Regions from separate parts of the Fodinicurvata halophila genome, predicted to be linked through region 3. Evidence: riboswitches for the same ligand, from Rfam matches in the RefSeq annotation. Region 3 holds a riboswitch; each other region holds the start of a gene.
What was found. Region 3 has a riboswitch for cobalamin ahead of cobU (bifunctional adenosylcobinamide kinase/adenosylcobinamide-phosphate guanylyltransferase). Riboswitches for the same ligand answer to the same signal wherever they lie in the genome.
Positions count from the first base shown of each region.

Region 1: it holds a riboswitch for cobalamin, as region 3 does, so the genes downstream of both, ACFOW6_RS05800 (HupE/UreJ family protein) here and cobU (bifunctional adenosylcobinamide kinase/adenosylcobinamide-phosphate guanylyltransferase) in region 3, are expected to answer to the same signal.
Region 2: it holds a riboswitch for cobalamin, as region 3 does, so the genes downstream of both, ACFOW6_RS15075 (copper chaperone PCu(A)C) here and cobU (bifunctional adenosylcobinamide kinase/adenosylcobinamide-phosphate guanylyltransferase) in region 3, are expected to answer to the same signal.
Region 4: it holds a riboswitch for cobalamin, as region 3 does, so the genes downstream of both, ACFOW6_RS00430 (TonB-dependent receptor plug domain-containing protein) here and cobU (bifunctional adenosylcobinamide kinase/adenosylcobinamide-phosphate guanylyltransferase) in region 3, are expected to answer to the same signal.

Region 1 is NZ_JBHSCW010000003.1:207,628-211,413, forward strand. It holds gene ptsN (PTS IIA-like nitrogen regulatory protein PtsN) at 1-420, shown strand, start outside; gene ACFOW6_RS05790 (DUF1150 family protein) at 545-754, opposite strand; gene ACFOW6_RS05795 (Hsp20 family protein) at 829-1,290, opposite strand; cobalamin riboswitch at 1,520-1,687, shown strand; gene ACFOW6_RS05800 (HupE/UreJ family protein) at 1,772-2,386, shown strand; gene ACFOW6_RS05805 (sirohydrochlorin chelatase) at 2,434-3,495, shown strand; gene ACFOW6_RS05810 (precorrin-8X methylmutase) at 3,498-3,786, shown strand, end outside.
Region 2 is NZ_JBHSCW010000010.1:1,680-5,465, forward strand. It holds gene ACFOW6_RS15060 (hypothetical protein) at 1-38, shown strand, start outside; gene ACFOW6_RS15065 (ISL3 family transposase) at 53-880, shown strand; tRNA gene ACFOW6_RS15070 (tRNA-Ser) at 943-1,033, opposite strand; cobalamin riboswitch at 1,345-1,545, shown strand; gene ACFOW6_RS15075 (copper chaperone PCu(A)C) at 1,685-2,170, shown strand; gene ACFOW6_RS15080 (glycerophosphodiester phosphodiesterase family protein) at 2,353-3,084, shown strand; gene ACFOW6_RS15085 (sn-glycerol-3-phosphate import ATP-binding protein UgpC) at 3,098-3,786, opposite strand, start outside.
Region 3 is NZ_JBHSCW010000008.1:119,108-122,893, forward strand. It holds gene cobN (cobaltochelatase subunit CobN) at 1-799, opposite strand, end outside; gene cobW (cobalamin biosynthesis protein CobW) at 830-1,879, opposite strand; gene cobU (bifunctional adenosylcobinamide kinase/adenosylcobinamide-phosphate guanylyltransferase) at 1,876-2,436, opposite strand; cobalamin riboswitch at 2,536-2,741, opposite strand; gene ACFOW6_RS14555 (Tat pathway signal sequence domain protein) at 2,763-3,215, opposite strand; gene ACFOW6_RS14560 (ABC transporter ATP-binding protein) at 3,298-3,786, opposite strand, start outside.
Region 4 is NZ_JBHSCW010000001.1:77,514-81,299, reverse strand. It holds gene thyX (FAD-dependent thymidylate synthase) at 1-530, opposite strand, end outside; RNA gene ssrA (transfer-messenger RNA) at 666-1,038, shown strand; gene ACFOW6_RS00435 (SspB family protein) at 1,108-1,626, shown strand; cobalamin riboswitch at 1,688-1,889, shown strand; gene ACFOW6_RS00430 (TonB-dependent receptor plug domain-containing protein) at 2,008-3,786, shown strand, end outside.

The DNA.
Region 1 (3,786 bases), on a different contig from region 3:
TTGCGAGTTACAAGCAAGAAGCAGGCTTTGCAGGAGCTTGCCAAGCGTGCTGCGGACGTTACCGGCCAGCCCGAGAGAGCGATCTTCGAAGTGCTGGTCGAGCGTGAACGTCTGGGAACGACGGGTGTCGGTTATGGCATCGCGATTCCCCATGGCAAGCTGGCGGAGCTTGATCGCCTGCACTGCCTCTTCGCGCGCCTGGAAACCCCTGTCGAGTTCGATTCCATAGATGAACAGCCCGTCGACCTGATCTGTGTGCTCCTGGCGCCGGAAAAGGCGGGTGCGGATCATCTGAAGGCGTTGGCGCGCGTCTCGCGTTTGCTGCGCGACCGCACGATCTGCGACAAGCTGCGGGGGACAGAGAGCCGGGATGGGCTCTATGCCATATTGACCGAGTCCGCGGCCAGTCACGCCGCCTGACCTGTCAGGCTATAACCTTCTGCACCAAGGAGGGGGTTTGCGTGACGCCATTGCGGACAGAGGGCGCCTTGAGTAGGGGAATGTCGACTCGATCCCGGCATTCCCCTGCTGCTTTTCGGCGATATCAATGAACGGTCATGGGCTCCATGCCATTCTGGCGCACAGCGGCACAGGCAACATCGAAATCAGCCATGACAGCGATTTTCGTACCATCTGCCGCGAAGATGCCGATGGCACCCTGGAATGGACGTACATAGGCGACATCATCGACGCCGAATGACAGGAAGTCGTCCTGGGTCAGCTGTTTCAGATCGCTGTGAGTCGTGTTCTGCATGATACAAGTACCTTTTGATAACAGGCGGTCTGTCGTGTTCTCACCGTCAGACCCCTTCTTCTCCGGCCTGTCGTTCAGGCGGATTCCTGGTCAATTGTGCTGGGTTCCGCGCTTTTCGAACTCTGCTTGCGCTCGATCTTGATAGTGCGAACCACTTCATCATCCATCTGTCGCTTCAACTCGACGTGAAGCAGTCCGTTGTCAAGGCGGGCTCCCTTAACCTCCATACCGTCCGCAAGCATGAAATTCCGCTGGAACTGACGAGAGGCTATGCCGCGATACAGGAAAGTTCGCTCGCTGTCCTCCTCGGGCTGGCGCCCGCGGATACTCAGCTGATTATTTTCCAGCTTCACCTCCAGGTCATCCTCGGAAAAGCCGGCCACAGCCAGCGTGATTCGCAGATGGGTCTCATCCACCTGTTCGACATTGTAGGGAGGATAGCCATCCCCACTGTTCTTGTGCATGCGGTCGATTGCACGCTCCAGCTGGTCGAATCCGAGCAGCAGAGGGGAGTTCAGATAGGAAGATCTGCTCATAAGTACAGCGGCCTCCTCTTAGTTGAGCAAGGTTGCTGGTTGATGCTTCGTCGGCGTCCGTTATCGCGGCCCGCCGCGAAAAGGCCCAGAATGGCGCCTTTGTGAAAAGAAATGGTAAATCATCGCCGACCTTCAAGTGTCGTGCCGCTGCTTTTGTGGAGTCTCTGCGGCCAGGATACGACATGTTGTGGTGCCACAGTGCTTGACCCTTTGCCATGGTCTTTCTACCGTAAGGCCAACATTGGACGGTTCCCCGTCAGGGGATGAAAGGCAATCCGGTGCGACCGACCCAAGCCGGGGGTCAAGTCCGGAACTGTTCCAGCACCTGTAAGCGCTTGTCCGCGGAAAGCGTCGACATTGCGCAAGTCAGTCAGCCTGCCGCCAAACGATGAATCGAGTTGCCTTCCGCACAAGAGCGGGAGGCCGATACGCATTTGTACAAACGTGCAGCCGACGGGCTGCGCTCAACAAGGGGGATAGAATGATTCAAACAGCAATTTGCAGGACGTCCCGTTTCCTGATCGTTTTTCTGCCGGCCATGCTTTTGGCCTCGGTCGTCGCCGCGCATCCGGGACACGAGACGCAGGCCGGAGCCACGTTCATGAGCGGGCTCACGCATCCTGTCACTGGACTGGACCATCTTCTGGCCATGGTGGCTGTCGGAATCTGGGCCTATTCTCTGGGAGGACGAGCGCTGTGGAGTGTCCCGAGCATGTTTGTACTGGCCATGGCTGTGGCCGGTGCTGCAGGCCTTGCCGGCTGGCAGTTTGCCCTGGCCGAGAGCGGTATCGCCCTGTCGGTCCTGGTCCTTGGCGTCCTGATCGCGGCAGCAGTGCGTGTGCGCTGGGAAGTTGGCGCAGCCCTGGTCGGCCTCTTCGCCGTGTTCCATGGCTATGCGCACGGCGTGGAAATGCCCGGCGGCGGTGCGCCGGGCGCCTATATTGCGGGCTTCCTGCTGGCGACGGCTCTCCTGCATGCCGCAGGGATCGCACTCGGAATGACGTCCGGCCGTCTGGCCTACACCCCGGCCATGCGCGTGGCAGGTGGCGTCATGGCCGTGGCCGGTGCCTGGATGCTCGGCGGCGGACAGATCTGAGTCGCCGGAATCGCAAACAGCAAGACGGTTAAAGCAGGAGGAAGACGATGGCCGAGCGCCTGGGATTGATGGTCTGTGGACATGGCAGCCGCGATGAGCAGGCCGTGGCGGAATTCGCGACGCTGGCGGATCACATGCGCCGGCGCTTCCCGGATTGGCCGGTGGATTACGGTTATCTGGAGTTCGCGCGGCCGGTGATTCGGGATGGCCTGGACAAACTGCGCGAGCAGCAGGTGGAGCGTATCCTGGCTGTGCCGGGCATGCTGTTCGCGGCCGGTCATGCCAAGAACGATATCCCTTCGGTGCTGAACACCTATCAGGCACAGCATCCCGGCCTGGAGATCAATTACGGCCGGGAACTGGGCATTGACCTCAAGATGCTGCATGCGGCCGGCGACCGGATCCAGGAAGCCCTGGACGGTGCAGACGACAGCGTTTCCCGGCATGACACGCTGCTGGTCGTGGTGGGACGCGGTGCTTCCGACCCCGATGCCAACTCCAACGTCTCCAAGGTCACGCGCATGCTCTGGGAGGGCATGGGGTTCGGCTGGGCCGAGACCTGCTATTCCGGGGTCACCTTTCCGTTGGTGGAGCCCGGCCTGGAGCATGCGGCGCGCCTGGGTTTCAAGCGCATCATTGTCTTCCCCTATTTCCTGTTCACCGGTGTCCTGGTGCGGCGGATCTACGAGCACACGGATCGCGTGGCGGCGCGCCATCCCGAGATCAAGTTCATCAAGGCCCCGTACCTGAACGATCACCCACAGGTCCTGAACACCATGGCCGCGCGCGTGGAGGAGATCCTGGAAGGCGCCAACAACATGAACTGCCAGATGTGCAAGTACCGCGAACAGGTGCTCGGTTTCGAGTCGGAAGTGGGACTGCCGCAGGAAAGCCACCATCATCATGTGGAGGGTATCGGGTCCGGCGAACACAGCCACAACGATCACCATCATGGCGATCATCACCACCATGGTCACGACCATGGGCATCATCACGATCATGGCCATGATCACGGGCACGGGCATCATCATCCCTATCCGCATGCCGACCATCCTCTGGGCCCTCGCACGCTGAAGGACAATGCCGGAGACGGTCAGAAGGACAGATGATCATGCCGCAGAGAGACTATCTGCGCGATCCGGCGGCAATCTATCGGCAGTCCTTTGCGACCGTGCGTCGGGAAGCCGTGCTCGAGCATCTGCCACAGGCGGCCCATGCCCTGGCGATCCGCATGATCCATTCCTGCGGCATGGTCGATCTGGCCGGGGATATCCGCGTGAGCGACCATGCGGTGGAGGCCGGTGTCGGGGCCCTGCAGGAGGGGAAGCCGGTGCTGGTGGATTGCGAAATGCTGGCCCGCGGCATCATTCCCTCTCGGCTACCGGCCGCCAATGCGGTGA
Region 2 (3,786 bases), on a different contig from region 3:
TCGAGGCCCATGAGGGCGGGTCAGCCAGCGCAAGCTGACGACGACGCACGCGGTGGGCAGCGCCACGGTGGAGCGCTGGTATCAATTCTTCATCCGCCAGCGTGTCTCGGAGCTGTCCGGCCGGAGCTGTCCCCAGGTGCTGGGCATCGATGAGCACCTCTTCAGCCGCAAACAGGGCTACGCCACGAGCTTGGTGGATCTCAAGAACCATAAGGTGTTCGATGTGGTGCTGGGCCGTTCGGAGCCCAGCCTGCAGCGCTATCTCAGCCGCCTGCCGGGGCGCACGCAGGTCAGGCTGGTGGTGATGGATCTCTCCGAGACCTACCGCGCACTCGTGCGCCGGTACTTTCCCAACGCCCGGATCGTGGCCGATCGCTTCCATGTCGTCCACCTGGTCAACCAGCACTTCCTGAAGCTGTGGCAGCAGCAGGATCCCGAGGGCCGAAAGAACCGGGGGCTGCTCAGCCTGATGCGGCGCCATCAGTGGACGCTGAAGGCCGACCAGCAGCAGCGTCTGGCGCAGTATCTGGAGGAGCGTCCGGTGCTCAAGGCCCTCTACGCGGCCAAGCAGCGCCTGATGCGGTTCCTGCTGATGAAGACCCTGAATGCCAAACGCGCCAAAAAGGTCCTGCCGCGCTTCCTGGCGCTCCTCGAGCAGTTTGACAAGAGCCCGGCCAAAGCCCTGGCCACGACGCTCCGCTCCTGGCTCGAGCCGATTGTCCGAATGTGGCGGTTTTCCAAATCCAACGGCATCACCGAGGGCTTCCATACCAAGATGGAGATGATCTCGCGCCGCGCCTTCGGATTCAGGAATTTCGAGAATTACCGCATGAGGGTGCTCGCCCTCTGCGGGTGGAATGGTATAATCAACCGGGTCTGATGAATGCCCATCCCCCGTTCATGGGGAAGAACCAAAAAATAACATAAAATCAATTAGTTATCTGGCGGAGAGGGAGGGATTCGAACCCTCGGTAGGGGGTTACCCTACAACGGTTTTCGAGACCGCCCCGTTCGACCGCTCCGGCACCTCTCCGCGTGTCTGGTCGCCGGGCTGTGTGGCAGCCTGTGCGCGACCCGGTCGAGCAGGCGCGGAACCTAGCGCAAGCGCCCGGCTCCTGCAACCCGATCCTGGCTGCGTTCTTGCGGGCGTGGGCTACCTGCCCGTCCCCGATGTAGGCGCTCGACCGGGCCTTTGCCAACCCCCTGCACAGGCGGGTCGTTGCGTCCGCCTCCCGCCTGGTGCCCGGCCGGCGTGGCCCGGGAGGCCGGGGGGGCGGGAAGCCACACGCCGTTGCCCCGACTGGGCTGGACATCCCGGGGGCGTTCTGTAATTCTCCTTCCGCGTCATGGTTTTTCGACGGGCCGGAGTCGGTCTTCGTCCTGTCGGAAATGAAAAGGGAACCCGGTGCGAAGCCGGGGCTGCCCCCGCAACTGTGAGCGGTGCGGTTTCCGTCGCGAAAGTCACTGGCTGCCGGAGATGAAGAGGCGGCCGGGAAGGCAAGACGGTGGGACCGGACAAGCCGCAAGTCAGGAGACCTGCCATGACGGACACGATATTCATCCGACCGGGACGGGGTGTGTCCGGAACAAGGAGACTGGATCTGCGCCTGACGGCGTTTCACTTCCTGGCCCTACTCCCTATTTCAGGTCGCTGTTCGCAATAGAAGACCGGAGTACAAGACCCATGCGCATTCTCATCCTGACCGTCTTCCTGGCCCTTGCCGGAAGTGTATCCGCCGCCTTCGCCCATCACGACGGCGAGCGCTCGGCGGCCAAGAACATGGTCGTCAGCCATGCCTGGACCGTGGAGAACGCAGCCAACGCCCACGCCAACGCCGTCTACCTGACCCTGGAGAACACCGGCGGCGAGGACGACCGCCTGGTCGGCGCCGAGGTGGATTTCGCCAATGCCACCAGCTTCCGGGCGCCGGTTATGGACGACGAGGGCAGCTACAGCATGCGCCAGGTCGAGGCCATCGGCGTCGCGGCCGGCGAGTCGGTGACCCTGCAGCCCGGCGGTGCGCAGATCGTGCTGGAAGACCTGCAGGGCGAGTATCGCGCCGGCGATCACTTCCACATGACCCTGACCTTCGAGAAGGCCGGCTCGGTCGAGGTCGAGGTTGTGGTCGAGGACATGGACGAAGCCGAGACCGATACGCCGAGCAGCTGAGCTCTCGCGCCCGCCGACGCGGAGATCGAAGCCCCGTTCCCGATCCCGAGGAACGGGGCTTTTTCATGGGAGCGCCGTGCTCACGGCATGGACCCGGGGCAAGGGCTGTGATAGCTCCTGTATCCGAAGCGCACCGTCGAGCGGACGGGGAACGCAAGACGAGAGGGGGGACGACCCGAACAATGAAGAAACTGCCCAAGATCATCGGCCACCGCGGGGCTGCCGGCCTGGCGCCCGAGAACACGCTGGCGGGCTTTCGCAGGGCCGTGGATTTCGGCGTGCGCATGATCGAGCTGGATGCCAAGCTGACGGCCGACGGCGAGGTGATCTGTTTCCACGACGAGACCCTCGAGCGCACCACGAGCGGCCAGGGCGCCGTGGCAGAGACACCCTACGCCGAGATCGCCGAGCTGGACGCCGGGCGCTGGTTCGCCCCGGAGTTCGCGGGCACGCGCGTGCCGCTGCTCTCGGAGGCGCTTGCCTATTTCCGCGCGGCGGGCATTGCGGCCAATGTCGAGATCAAGCCCTGCCCCGGACGTGAGACGGAAACGGCGCTCAAGACCCTGGAGGTCCTGGACGCCCACTGGTCGGACGCGGACCCCCTGATGGTGATCTCCAGCTTCCAGCGTGTCTGCCTGGACCTGGCCCAGCAGCATGCGCCGCACTGGAAGCGCGCCCTGCTGACCCATCATTTCGAGGAAGGCTGGAAGCAGGCGGTGCGCGAGCTCGAGGCCTACAGCGTGCACGGCAACTTCGCCGCCTTCGGCAAGACGCACGCCATGGACGTCCAGCTGCTGGGCGCGCAGGCGGCGGCCTATACGGTGAACGACGTGGAGACCACCAAGATCCTGTTCTCGGCCGGGGTCGATTCGATCATCACCGACCGTCCCGACATCCTGGCGGCTTGGCTGTAAGGGGCGTGTTCGGTCAGCCCCCGGTCTTCCGGACTTCGTAATAGAGGCTGCGTCCGCTTTCCTGATCGAAGAGATGCAGCTTGCGCGGCCGGAAGGCCAGGTGCGCGACCTCTCCCTTGGCGACCTCCGGCACGCCGGACAGGCGCGCGACCACCGGCATGTCGATCTGCGGAATCTGGCCGTGCAGCAGGGTGTCGGCGCCCAGCACCTCCACTAGGTCCACAGAGAGCGGCAGGCTGGCCTCTTCGGGACTTTCCTGGGTCAGGTGCAGGTCTTCCGGCCGCAGCCCGACCATGACCGGGCGATCCGCCTGGATCTCCTCGGTGGCCTCGGGCAGCGGAATGCTGAAGTCCTCGCCGATGTTGACCGACTGCCGGTCGGCGTTGATCCGGCCCTCGACGAAGTTCATGGCGGGCGAGCCGATGAAGCCGGCCACGAAGGTGGAGGCGGGATTCTCGTAGATCTCCAGCGGCGTGCCGACCTGTTCGGCGACGCCGGCGTTCATGACCACCAGGCGATCGGCCATGGTCATGGCCTCGACCTGGTCGTGGGTGACGTAGAGCGAGGTGGTGCCCAGGCGCTGCTGCAGGCGGCGGATCTCCACGCGCATCTGAACGCGCAGCTTGGCATCCAGATTGGACAAGGGCTCGTCGAACAGGAAGATCGAGGGCTCGCGCACGATGGCCCGTCCCATGGCGACGC
Region 3 (3,786 bases):
CGGTGGCATTCAGGACCACTCCGGCGCCTGCCTCTTCCAACAGCGCCTGCAGCGTACTGGCCGAGACTTCTTCCTTCAGGCTGGCGCAGTAGATCGGCAGGGGATTGATCCCTTCCTTGCGCAAGGCCTCGACCAGGGCGTCCACGGGGGCCAGATTTCCTGCCTGCAGCAGCGCTCGATAGAAGACGATGGCCGCAACCGGCGCCCCCTCGATCCACTCGGCCTTCAGGCGGTCCAGGTCAGGTTGTTCCAGTCCCGGCCAATAGGGTCCGGCCCGCAGCAAGGGCGCCGGCTCTTTCCAGCTGCGCTCGACCTCCAGCAGGCTGCAGGCGTAGGCCAACAGGTTGCGGGCGTTCTCCGGCCCGCCGTGGATACAGTACTGCCACAGACGCGTACAGGCCTCTTCCCCGAGCGTACTGCCCTTCATAAGGTCCGGGTCCGGCTTGTCATCCCCGGGCAGCAGCGCCAGCGACACATCCCGTTCGCGTGCCAGAGCTTCCAGCTGCTCGACGCCATAGGACCAATAGCCGCGCCCACCGAGCACACGTACAACGACCAGCCGCGCCTCTTCCACGACCTGCTCCAGATAGAGATCCACCGACATGGGGTGACTGAGCTGCATCAGGTTGGCCAGACGCAGGCTGAGTCCTGGTTCCGCCAGTTCCCCCCACGCCGTGGACAGACTGGCCAGTTCCGTGTCGGCGGCCGATAGAAAGACGATGTCTCCGGGCGTCTGGCCGAGATCCACAGCCTCACTGCCATCGGAAACCCGGCCGGGCTGTGCCGCCAGAAGGTGCATGATTGTTGCCTGTCCCTGTCTTGTCGCCGTTCAGGCGGCGGCCTGTTCGCGCGCCAGGGCGTTCCGGATGGCGCTCTCGTCCAGTCCCGTCTCGCCGATAATGACCAGGCGTGTGGTCCGTGGCTCGGCCTCCCGCCAGTCGCGATCGAAGTAATGCTGGAAACGGGGACCGACACCCTGCACCACCAGGCGCATCTCCTTGCCGGCAATCGCGGCAAATCCCTTCACCCTCAAGACGCCGAAGCGCGCCGAAAGCGGAGTCACGAGATCGAGCAGGGCCTGCGGGGATTCGCATTCCCCCAACTCCACCACGAAAGACTCGAAATCGTCGTGATCATGATCGTCATCGCCATCATGGTGCGAGGGACGGCTGTCCAGGTCGTCCTCGGCGCCAGCGCCCAGTCCTAGTAGCACGCGCGGGTCCAGATGGCCTTGCGTGGCGGCCACGGCCGGCACGCCCTTGCGCAGATAGCCGTGGGTGGTTTCCAGCACTTTGCGATAGCCGTCCTCATCCAGCAGGTCGCGCTTGTTGACCACCACCAGGTCGGCACAGCTGAGCTGCTCCTCGAACAGTTCTTCCAGCGGGCTTTCATGATCAAGCGCCGGGTCTGCCTGGCGCTGGGCCTGCACAGCGTCAAGCGAACTGGTGAACACTCCGGCCTCTACGGCAGGACCGTCGACCACGGCAACGACCCCGTCCACCGTCACGCGATTGCGCACGTCCGGCCAACCGAAGGCCTTCACCAGGGGCTTGGGCAAGGCCAGCCCCGAGGTCTCTATGATGATGTGATCGGGCGGGTCCGGGCGATCGATCAGCTTCTGGATTGTCGGCAGGAAGTCGTCGGCCACCGTGCAGCAGATACAGCCGTTGGCCAGCTCCAGCACGTCATCGTCGCTGCAGCCTTCGACGCCGCAGCCCTTCAGGATTTCCCCGTCAACGCCAACGTCTCCGAACTCGTTGATGACCAGGGCCAGACGGCGCCCGCCGGCGTTCTCAAGCAGCGAGCGGATCAGGGTGGTCTTTCCCGCCCCCAGGAAACCCGTGATCACGGTGGCAGGTATCTTCGCGAGATCTTTCATCTGTCTGTCCCTTCCGGGGTTTTGAGAGTGAGCGGTAGGCCGGCTGCCAGGAAGACCACCTGATCGGCGGCGGCAGCCAATTGTTGATTGAGATATCCGGCATGATCGCGGAAGGACCGCGCCAGCGCATTGTCGGGCACGATGCCGAGACCGACCTCGTTGGAAACCATGACCAGAGGAGCGTCAAGATTCGGTAGCAATGCCAGCAGGCCGCCGATCTCGCGCATGACGTCGCGATCCTCCAGCATCAGATTGCTGAGCCAGAGCGTGAGACAATCCACCAGGACAGGACGTCCTGCAACATCGGCGGACTGGAGGACCTCCCCCAGTGCCATCGGGGCCTCGAACGTCGTCCATTGCGCTCCCCGACGCGCGCGATGGGCGGCAATGCGCGCCTCCATTTCCGCGTCGAAAGCTTGGGCGGTCGCGATATAGGCACAGCTCGTGCCCTCAGCCTCGATCAAGCTCTCTGCATGGCGGCTCTTGCCCGAGCGCGCGCCCCCCAGCACCAATGTCAGGGGTGGCAACTGCAGAGCTTCCTTCTCGATGGCTGACATGCCGCTGGAGTCTCCTGTCCCTCAGGCAGGACAGGCGACGCGGTGCAGCTTTGAAGGAAAGGCTGGAGTCCGGCGCCGCCGGTGCACCCCGCCCGGCGTTCAAATGCAGACTTTCGGGCAGGTTTCCTGGCTCACGGGTCATCGTCCGACGCTCCTGGCCTTCCCGATGCATTCACCAGTGGCCTCTTGTCGTCGCGCCGGACTCGCCGTTTACAGTTGCGGGGGCAGCCACGGCCTTGGCCGGAGTCTTCCGACCGCACCGCGTTCCCTCTCCCGATAATCCTGCCTTAACCTTAGGAAGTCCCCCTCAGGGAAGTCAACGACTCTTACTGATAGAATTCGACCTCTGTGCGATTGGCGAGCTCCAGGATATCGGCACAGTCCTCCCGTTCGCCGGAAGCATCGGCACAGGGCGAAACACCATTGACCAGCATGCGATCGATATCGGCGCACTGCTGCTCGGAGAAATCGAAGAACTTGACCGTCGAACGTCCCGTCTCCAGGGGAGCTGCCTCGATGGCGATGCGGCGGCTGATCACGCCCTCCGCATCGAACAGGACCAGATCGAGCCGGAACTGATCGAAGTCGCTGCCGCTGTCATTCTTGAACAGCATATAGGCCCGGCAGGTCTGGTCGACCTGTTCCAGCTTGTTGAGCTCCAGCGTGACACCTTCTGCCGGCGCCGCCTCTTCCATATCGTCCTGGGCTGCGGCGCTCATGGCCAAGCCCCCCGTTACAAGCCCGGACAACGCCATGGCCAGCAGTTTGTTTCGCTTCATTCTCTGCCTCCCGCTTGCTGTTGTTTCACTTCTCCAGTGCTCCCCCGGCAGGACACCTCCGGGCATTTGTCAAAAGCACCTCTCAGGCATGGACCGCCATGCCGATGGGACCCTCCGAGCGCCCTTCCAGCAACTGCCTCAGATGTGACTCCGAAGCTTGGCGAGCTGCCTCGGTCGACCCATTCCAAATGATCCGACCGTCATACAGCATGGCCAGATCGTCGTAAAATTCCAAGGCCGAAGACATCTCCGTCATGATACTGAAGACCGTGACCTGATGCTCTTGGACAATCCGGCGGATGAGGGAATTGGTATGCCTGGTCATGATCGGGTCCAACCCATCGGTCGGAGCATCGAGGATCAGGATGTCGGGGTTCATGGCGAAGGCCCGAGCCAGGGCAACGCGCTTCTGCATGCCGCCTGACAGCTCAGCCGGATAGCGCTCGCCCACCTGGGAGCTCAGGCCGAACAGGCCCAGTTTTTCGCGCGCCACCTCCCGCGCCTCCTGGCGAGAAACCTCGCCGCGGTTGAGAAGGCGAAAAGCGACATTCTCCCAGACCGGAAGACTGTC
Region 4 (3,786 bases), on a different contig from region 3:
TCCAGCACCTCGGCGGCTTCCTCACCCTCCAGCACGTCGCCGCGGCCCTGGCGGTTGCTGCTCGACTGGGCGGCCAGATGCTCCGGTGCCGGAATGTAGAACTCCCTGTCCATGACGGAATAGCGCCCGGAGTACTCGTTCACGTTGGCCGTGCGATGGCGGATCCACTGACGCGCCACGAAGATCGGCAACTTCACGTGGTACTTGATCTCACACATCTCGAAAGGCGTGGTATGACGGTGACGCATGAGATAGCGGATCAGGCCGCGATCCTCGCTGACCTTGCGCGTTCCCCGGCCGTAGGAGACGCGCGCCGCCTGCACGATGGCGGCATCGTCGCCCATGTAGTCGATGACCCGCACGAACCCGTGATCGAGAACGGGCAGTGGCTGGAAGAGAATCTCTTCCAGGTCTTCGGAGATGCTGCGCCGCGTTTCGCTCGTACGGGCGCGGGCTTCCTCGATGGCGCGGCTCTGGTCTTCGTCCAGCAGGGGGCCTGCCTGTGGCGCCGAGTGTGCTTTGTCGGGCATGGGCTGAACTAAGTCTCTGGGCTGATTTGGTGAATCCGGAGTCGCTTTTCGCGGGTGCCGGGATCATAACGCAGTCCCCCGGAAAATCCCATGGCGAGTTCCGGCAAAAGAGATTCCGGGTAAATCCCGCAAGGTGCTCTTTTGTTGAGAGAAGAAAAGGCCTATATAGATGTATGCCGGGCAACCGGCTATGGCGCTAAACGGCCATGTGGAATAAGCGCAGTGGACCCGGGGGCAGTACCCGGCGCCTCCACCAATTCAAGCCACCCGCAGCCAGATGCGCGGGTGGCCTTATGGGGGCGAAACAGGATCGACACGCGTGGTAAAGATATGGTCGGCGCCCGGCATGGTACCGCCGTTATCGGGCCATCATAATAGTTGCCAACGACAACTATGCTGAGGCTCGCCTCGCCGCGTAATCTGCGGTCGGGCGAACCGACTTAAAGTCCTGGGCAATCAGCCGCTCAGGCGGGGTTTGGGGCGCACCTGGCAACAGAAGCGCCCCGCTTTCAAGCGCCTGCGCTTCACGTCCCGGCGGGAATGACGACAGCAATGACCAGGGGAGGTCGCTCGACCCATGAGCGATGAAATATTACGCTACGATCTGATGGTGGAAAACGCATTGCGCGGCGTGGTTCGTGCCGCGCTTCAGGAGGCGACCACCGAAGGGCTTCCGGGCGAGCATCATTTTTATATCACCTTCCTGACGGAACACGAGGGCGTGCAGATCCCCGATCGCCTGAAGGATCGCTATCCGGAAGAGATGACGATCGTGCTGCAGCACCGCTTCTGGGACCTCGAGGTCGGGGAGGACAAATTCTCCGTTACCCTGACCTTCAACGAGATCCCCGAGAACCTGATCATCCCCTACGAGGCCGTGACGGCCTTTGCCGATCCCAGCGTGCGATTCGGGCTGCAGTTTGGCAACGCCATCGAAAGCGATGAAGAAATCGAGATGAACAATCCCCTGGACGAGGATATGCCCCAGCAGGCACCTGTCCAGGACGAGCAGGGCCAGGCGGCCCAATCCGACGAGCCGGGTGAAAGCGCCGGCGAGAAGGTCGTTACGCTGGATCAGTTCCGGAAGAAGAACTGAAGTCGACCAGGCGACCTTCGCTCTGATCCGAAGAAATAGCTGGATCGGGCAGTGCGAATCCCCTACAAGCCCAAGTGACGGTTCCCATTCGGGATCAAAAGGGAACGCGGTGCGGGTGTCTATTCATCCAAGTCCGCGGCTGCCCCCGCAACTGTAAGCGGCGAGTGCTTCGTCGATACGCCACTGGACTCTCGGGGTCCGGGAAGGTGACGAAACAACCATGACCCGCAAGCCAGGAGACCTGCCGTCAGTCGTGGTCACACGCGAGCACACCGGGCGGGGGTTCCTGGTGCCGGACGAACCGCAGATCCTTATCTGAAAGCTGCGGAGAGACCTCGTTCGCGGTGACGTGCCACTGGCAAATCGCCCGAGGTCCTTGAAATGCTTTCAGTCTTTTCCGGCCGTCCCGGCCGTCATTTCCGCTTCTTCAGTCTTGCGCTTCTGTCCTTCGCCAGTCTCGGGGCTCCGCCCAGCCTGGCCCAGGATGAATCTTCCGAGATCCTCCAGGAACCGCTGCAACTGGATGATATTTCCGTAACTGCAAACATGGTTCCCACGGAGAAAAGCAAGGTGGGCAGCTCCGTGACGCGCTTCACGGGCGAGGAGCTGGAAGAACGCCGGACCCGGCTTGTGTCCGATGTCCTGCGCGAAGTGCCCGGCGTGGCCGTCAACCGCACCGGCCCTGTGGGGCAGTTGACCCAGGTGCGCATTCGCGGATCCGAGGGCAACCAGACGCTGGTCCTGATCGACGGCATGCGCGTCAACGACCCCTCGGCGGGCTCGGAGTTCGATTTTGCCCATCTTCTGGCCGAGGAGGTCGAGCGGGTCGAGGTCCTGCGTGGCCCGCAGAGTGCGCTCTATGGTTCGGACGCCTTGGGAGGCGTCATCAATATCGTGACACGCAGCGGCTCACGCGAGCCCGAAGCGCGGATCAAAGCCGAGGGAGGCTCCTTCAATACGGCATTGGGCCATGCCTCCTTCAGCGACGGCGGCGAGAAATACGACTATATCGTCAGTGGCACCGGCTTCCGTACCAAGGGCACCTCGGTGGCGGACAAGCGCAACGGTCATGACGAAGCCGACGGCTACGAAAACCTGACAGGCTTCGCGAAGATGAACCTGAGGCCGGTGGACAATTTCGAATTCTCCTTTGTCGGGCGCTTCGTCGATTTCGACTCCCAGGGGGATGAGGAGATCGCCGGGGTTGGCGCTGTCGACGGGGACGGCAGTACGGAAGGCACTCAAGTCTACACCCGGGCCCAGGGACGTCTGAACCTGCTGGACGACAGGTGGGAACAGACGCTGGGACTGTCCTATGTCCGTCATCGGCGGGATTATCTGGACGACGGCGATGTCACCAGTCACTACGAGGGCGAGACCCGGCGCATCGATTACCAAAGCGATTTCTCCTTCGAGACCCCCAGCCTGCTCGACGCCTCACACGTGGCGACCTTCGCAATCCAGCACGAGGACAGAGCCGCCATCTCGGAGAGTGCCTTCTCCACCTTTGATCGTGATATCTCCTCCACCGGCTTCGTCGGCCAGTATCAGGCAACCCTGTTCGAGAGACTGACGCTGACGGGCAGTTTGCGCCATGATCGAAACGAGTTGTTCGAAGATACGAACACCTATCGCGCCACGGCGGCCTTCTCGATCTTCGAAACAGGCACGAAACTGCGCGCCTCCTATGGGACCGGCGTCAAGAATCCGACCCTGTTCGAACTTTATGGCTACACGAATACCTATCGCGGCAATCCGGACCTGGAGCCGGAAGAGGCCAGGGGCTGGGATGTCGGTTTCGACCAGAACTTCTGGAACAGCCGTGCGATGCTTGATGCGACCTATTTCGAACAGAGGATCGACAACCTGATTCAGGGGACAGGAGAGAGCTCGATCAACCTGTCCGGCGAGACGAAAGTGCGCGGCGTGGAACTGGGACTCACGGCCGAGGTTCTGGAGAACCTGACCGCTCGCGCCTCCTATACCTATACCCATGGAGAGGATGCGGCGGGCGAGGAACTCGTGCGCCGACCGAAGCACCTGGCCAGCCTGAACCTGAACTACCGCTTTCTGGAGGACCGCGCCAATCTCAACCTGGGCGTGATCTACAACGGCGATCAGAAGGATTGGGCCTTCAATTCCGATTGGACGCGCCGGCCG